One region of the Ruminiclostridium herbifermentans genome, then DNA from elsewhere that is predicted to be linked to it. Evidence: predicted binding sites of a transcription regulator. Region 1 holds the regulator's gene; the other holds the start of a gene.
The links. The regulator Rex, encoded in region 1, represses fermentation and respiration genes when NADH is low (regulators of the CRP and FNR family bind a similar motif). The targets are predictions, from matches to a motif close to ATTGTTAANNNNTTAACAAT.

Region 1 (3,397 bases):
CACCCCATGGCTGGTACCGAAAAATCAGGATATTCCAATTCTTTTGGCCACTTATTTCAAAATGCATATTATGTATTGACGCCAACTAAGACAGCAACGGAAACTGCATTAGCTGCATTAGCGGAATTACTTAGTGGAATTGGTGCTATTCCTATTATTGTTTCGCCTGAAAAACATGACTTAGTAACTGGATGTATTAGCCATGTACCTCATATCATAGCCTCTACATTAGTTACTTTGGCAAAAAACGAGAATGATCCTGAATTAATAAAGCTTTTGGCCGCTGGTGGCTTCAAAGATATTACACGTATAGCCTCTTCTAATCCAACAATGTGGGAAAATGTTGTACTAAGCAATAGCAAAATTATAATTGAACTGCTTGATAAATGTAAAAAAATAATTGATACTACTATAAATAATATTAATAGTTCAAATAACAGAGAAATATATAATTTTTTTAGTAATGCCAAAGCCTTCAGAGATAGTTTTTCTGCTTCCCCTGTTGGTCTTATTCCCAAAAGTTTTGAATTGATTTTGGATATAGAAGATAAGCCTGGTATTATTGGTAGGATAGCTACACTGTTAGGTAATAATGGCATTAATATTAAAAATATCAATGTTTCGAATAGCCGTGAATATGAACAGGGATGTCTTAGAATAACATTCTTAGATCAAGATAATACCGATAGTGCTTATAAAATACTTTCAGATTGTCAATATAAAGTATTTAGAAAAGATTAATGAATATAAAATGAATATAAAAATTATGGACGGCTTTTAGCCGTCCGTTTTAATTTATACAGTTAAATAAACTTCTTTATACATATTTAAACTTCATGCATAAAGAGTCTATCTTTATAGAAGCCTTATCAAGATTTTTAAAAAATAGCCCATAAGAAATTTTATAGTTAATTGTATTATTTCATATGTAATTACTAAAGTATATTATCTTAAAACTATTTCTTCAAAAAATAAGTCTTTTAAAGACTAATTCTTTTTTTCTCTGTTAAACTTCTCATTTAGCTTGTAGCCCAAAACCATTAAGCTGTCACTTAAATGAACATTTTCTACAATAACATCGTATGGAATTTTTAAGTCCATTGGAGAGAAATTCCATAAGCCCTTAATTCCTAACCTGCCAACTTTATCAGCAATAGAAGCTGTAACTTCATACGGAACACACAACATTGCAATATCTACAGTATTGTTTGATACAAACTCGTCCAACTTTTCGATATCCAAAACTTCTATGTTCTTTATTGTTTTTCCTATGATGTCCGGATTTGAATCAAATATACCTATTATTTTGAAACCTCTTTTTTCAAAGTTCACATAATTGGCAAGTGCCTGCCCCATATTTCCTGCTCCAATTATAATTGCATAAAATGTTTTGTTGATTCCCATAATATTTCCAATTTCATTATATAAAGACTCAACATTATATCCATACCCCTGCTGTCCAAAGCCTCCAAAACAATTAAGATCCTGTCTGATTTGAGAAGCTGTAATTCCCATTCTTATACTCAATTCCTTTGAGGATATTCTTTTTATACCAATCTCCAGCAAATCATTGAGATATCTATGATATCTAGGAAGCCTTTTTATTACAGCAATAGAAATTTTCTTTGAATTCATTAGAATCCTCACCCCATAACTCTGTTTGTGTACGTATTATATCATCTTTGTTATTTTATTGTCAATAACTATTGCCTTTACCTGGTATTACAGTAAATTTATAGTATTAATCAGCCATACTTTTAAAAAATTACATGTTTACAAAACCTTGAATATTAATCAACAAATGTCCCAAGAATCCAGTCAGTAGACACATTATGCTTACACAACCTTTCATATTAATAAACTAAACTCGCAGTCCAATATTTTTAGTTCATCAAATTAAAATTTAACCAATTCATATAATAAGTTTATTCTTAGTAATAACAAGTTTTAAAACGTGAAAATAACTAGACTTTTCGTTAGAAATTTGAGCTGTTTTTCTATTATCTAATTATTATCTAATTATTATTTAATTAATTTTTTTGCAGCAATCTATTGCTAAGTATTATTTAATTATTTTTTTCAGCAATCTATTGCTAAGTATCCCTCAAACCATTAATTTTTTATTAGAAAATGATGAATTAATAATCTATATTGTGAATCTAAAGTAAATTAAAATCTTTTAAACAATTGTTCTATATAAAATTCATAGTGTCAAAAATAAAATTGCGTGATAAAATAGTCATATATTTCTAGGGGCATCTTAAATTCTCAGAACGGCGCACTTGTTCTATCAGAATATACATGAGGCATCTTATGAAATATGTTACTTAGAATAAATTCACATAGTACTTATACAGCTTAGTAACAAGCTAATTAAAACTATTTATGCGGTAGTTTGTAAATAGCTTAAATATTTGAAAATATGAGGAGATCTAAAATGAAAGTTTTGCACATAATCGGCGGAGGAGATGTCGGTGGAGCAAAGGTACACGTTCTATCTCTGGTAAAGGAACTCACTTCCCATATAGACGTTACTCTTTTAAGTCTTAGACCGGGAGCCTTTGCAGATGACGCCCGTGCAATGGGACTAAAGGTAGAAGTTATAAAATCCTCCAATGTTTTATTGGATATAAAAAAATCTATTAACTTTGTTAATAAAAATGATTTTGATATAATTCATTCTCATGGCGCAAAAGCCAATATTTTTGCATATGCAATTAAAAAAGCATGTAAGGTGCCTGTTGTAACAACAATGCATAGTGATTATAAGCTGGACTATATGCAGAGTTTTTATAAACGAATTACCATAGGCTTTCTAAATTCTACTGTTCTTCGAAGTCTAGACTATTATATTGTTGTAACATCAGCCTTTAGAAAGATGCTAACTGAAAGAGGCTTTAATGACAGCCAAATCTATACAATCCTAAATGGTATAGATTTCAGTACACCTCTTAAAGATTATTCTAGACGGGACTTCTCTGAGAAGTATAATATTTCCTTAAATGAAGATGATATTCTTGTTGGAACTGCTGCAAGACTAGACCCGGTAAAGGATATTGGTACTCTCCTTGAGGCTGCAAAGCTTGTTGTTCAAAAGAACCCTAATGTTAAATTTCTTATTGGCGGAGAAGGAGATGAAGGTAAAGAATTAAAAGCCCGCGCAACTAATCTTGGATTAAATAAAAATGTATTCTTTTTGGGCTGGCTCAATGACCCTTATGAACTAATCAGTATTTTAGATATAAATGTTATGACCTCTATCAGCGAAGGTTTCCCATATTATCTGTTAGAAGGTGCACGCTTTTCAAAAGCAACTATTTGCAGTAGAGTAGGCGGCATCCCTGACTTAATTGACTCCTCTGTAAATGGATATCTTTTTGAGCCGCGTGATTATAAA
Region 2 (3,397 bases), 160 kb from region 1:
GATCTTCCAGCACCCATAAGCCCAGTTATACCTAGAATCTCTGATTTTCTCAGATCGAAACTTATTGAATGAAGGATATCAGCTGCACTTAAGTCTTTAACTGACATAACTATATCACCGAGAGGTATGTCTAACCGAGGGTAACGCTTTACTTCAGCTGGTACAGAAAGCATCTTAATTATATCTTCTTTGGTTCCGCTGCCAACTTTACGAGTTCCAATAACTTTGCCCTGATGCATTACTGTAAATCTATCTGCAATCAACTCTATTTCCTCTACTAAATGAGTAATATAAAAAATAGCAGTATTCTTCTCTTTTAGTGAACGTATAATTTTAAATATAATTTCTTTTTCAGAGGAAGTAAATGCAGAAGAAGGCTCGTCAAATATTATAATTTTTGCATTGGATACATAAGCTTTTACTATTTCAACTAACTGCTTTTGGGCAAATCCCAATTGGGCTACAGTAGATCGTGGATTAATATCTATGCCGAAACTTTTAAAAATATCATTGCAATCTTGATGCATCTTATACTTATTTACTGTTGTAAATAATTTCTTTTTTGAATAGGAATAATCCATAAAAATATTCTCTGCTACAGTAAGGTTTGGGTATAGATTTATATCCTGCCATACGCAATAAATTCCATTTGTCCTAGCATTACTGACATCTTCAATAGATACAGGATTGCCGTCTATAAGAAGAACACCACTAAATGGGCGTATTAAATAATGGTATGTCAATTATGGGAGTCGGAATCGATTGGCAGCAGACAATAAAGGGTATGGTTCTTTTAGCAGCCGTTGCATTTGATGTATACACTAAGTCAAAGTCTAATAATAATTAGTATGAAAGTTACATAGCTAAGAATAGAAACTACAATTATTTTTAAAGGTGCACATGGTAGGGAGTATTAATGCTCTTCGCTATGTGCGCTTTTTATTTGGGTTCTATGTAAATAGTTGGGATAGAACTGTAAACTGAAATTATTAAAGGGTCGATTGCTTTTTTTCGGGTTTATGTAAATAGTTGGGGTAGAACTGTAAACTGAAATTATTAAAGGGTCGATTGCTTTTTTTCGGGTTTATGTAAATAGTTGGGGTAGAACTGTAAACTGAAATTATTAAAGGGCCGATTGCTTTTTTTCGGGTTTATGTAAATAGTTGGGGTGGAACAGTAAACTGAAATTTTTACTGAGCCGATCGCTTTAACGAGTGATTGGCTCTTGTTCATTTTTAGGGTATGTAGAATTCTTGGTCTGAAGTTTTCAAAGTTCAGATATAGAACCGTTTTTATTATGAGTTTGAACATCTATAATATATAGTTTCTAAGTTTATTAATGCTTGTTGTATATATTTTATTGTCAAAGTTTAATAGTAATTATCTATAATAAATTCAAAAAATTATTTTAAATATAGTATTGACAATTATTTAACAAGGTTGTAAAATGTAATTGTAGAAGTTGTTAAATAATTAACATATTAAAAATATGCATTTTAGTCATTAGTAAATACAATTTATGTAAGTTATATTTTTTTTACAATTGATTGTTAAAAAAATAACAATAATTAGAGTGTTATTACAACTAAGCAGTATTTATACCGAGGGAAGCAAGCGTCCCACTTTTTAAATGGTTATTACCGATTTTAATTGTTAGGAAGTGAGAGTATTTTCCGCCTTGTTAATTACCGCTTATGTAATGAAATTTTCTGCAAATAGAAAAATTTCGTTTTGAATCTAAGCGTTAAAATCTAAAAATGGAGGGTGAATAATTATGTCAAATAAAAATTTAGTGGTAAATAGTGTAGAGAGTTTGCAGGAAAAGATATCTGAGATAAGGCAAGCACAGCAAGTATTTGCAACCTATACTCAAGAGCAGGTAGATAAAATATTTTTGGCTGCCGCACTAGCTGCTAATAAAAATAGAATTCCTCTTGCAAAAATGGCACATGAAGAAACAGGAATGGGAATTGTAGAAGATAAAGTTATAAAAAACCACTATGCATCAGAGTATATTTATAATGCCTATAAGGATACTCAAACCTGTGGTGTAATTGAAAAGGACGAAGCGTTTGGAATAACTAAAATTGCTGAACCATTAGGTGTAATAGCGGCTATAGTACCAACAACCAACCCTACATCAACTGCAATTTTTAAAGCATTATTATCTCTGAAAACAAGAAATGGTATTATTTTTTCACCACATCCTAGAGCAAAAAAATGCACTATCGAAGCAGCACGAATAGTCCTAGATGCAGCTGTAGCAGCAGGTGCACCAGAAGGAATTATTGGTTGGATAGATGAACCTTCAATTGAACTGTCAGGTATTGTTATGAAGGAAGCAGATATAATCCTTGCCACTGGCGGACCTGGAATGGTTAAGGCAGCTTATTCATCAGGTAAGCCTGCAATTGGAGTTGGGCCTGGTAATACACCAGCTATTATTGATGATAGTGCTGATATAAAAATGGCGGTTAGTTCAATTATTGTTTCAAAAACTTTTGATAATGGTATGATTTGTGCCTCAGAACAGTCAGTTATAGTTCTAGACAAGGTTTATAATGAGGTCAGAAAAGAGTTTGTTCGTCGTGGAGCATATATGTTAAATAAAGATGAGACTCAAAAGGTTAGAGATATTATTTTGATTAATGGAGTCTTAAATGCAAAAATAGTTGGTCAATCTGCATATACTATTGCAAAACTAGCAGGTTTCAGTGTCCCTAATGATACTAAAATGCTAATTGGTGAAGTAGAATCTGTTGAACTATCAGAAGCGTTTGCACATGAAAAGCTTTCACCTATTTTAGCAATGTATAGAGCAAAAAACTTTGGAGATGCATTGGCAAAGGCTGAAAAGCTAGTAGCTGATGGGGGGTTCGGACATACATCCTCTTTATATATCAATGTAGTAAGCGGTAAGGAGAAAATTAATAAATTTACTGAAGCAATGAAAACTTGCAGAATTCTTATAAATACACCATCTGCACATGGAGGAATAGGAGACCTGTATAACTTCAAATTAGAACCATCATTAACACTTGGATGTGGTTCATGGGGAGGAAATTCAGTTTCTGAGAATGTTGGAGTTAAGCATCTTATCAATATTAAGACTGTTGCAGAAAGGCGAGAAAATATGTTATGGTTTAGAGCACCAGAAAAGGTATATTTTAAAAAGGGCTGCTTAGGTGTTGCATTAAGAGAACTTAAGGATGTAATGAACAAAAAGAGAGCATTTATAGTAACAGATACTTTCTTGTACAATAATGGTTATACAAAGGCAGTTACAAACTTATTAGATGAAATGAACATCAGCCATTTTACATTCTTTGATGTGGCTCCAGATCCAACACTTGAGTGTGCAAAGCTTGGTGCAAAGGCTATGATCGAATTTAAACCA

Region 2: adhE (bifunctional acetaldehyde-CoA/alcohol dehydrogenase) is a predicted target of Rex. The motif match lies at 1,547-1,566, and genes of this name have one in related genera.

What each region holds. Positions count from the first base shown of each region.
Region 1 is NZ_CP061336.1:741,212-744,608, reverse strand. Features, by position in the region: gene EHE19_RS03180 (prephenate dehydrogenase) at 1-741, shown strand, start outside; gene EHE19_RS03175 (redox-sensing transcriptional repressor Rex) at 988-1,635, opposite strand; gene csaB (polysaccharide pyruvyl transferase CsaB) at 2,438-3,397, shown strand, end outside.
Region 2 is NZ_CP061336.1:578,892-582,288, forward strand. Features, by position in the region: gene EHE19_RS02435 (ATP-binding cassette domain-containing protein) at 1-743, opposite strand, end outside; partial or broken gene EHE19_RS02440 (sugar ABC transporter permease) at 716-847, shown strand; gene adhE (bifunctional acetaldehyde-CoA/alcohol dehydrogenase) at 1,775-3,397, shown strand, end outside.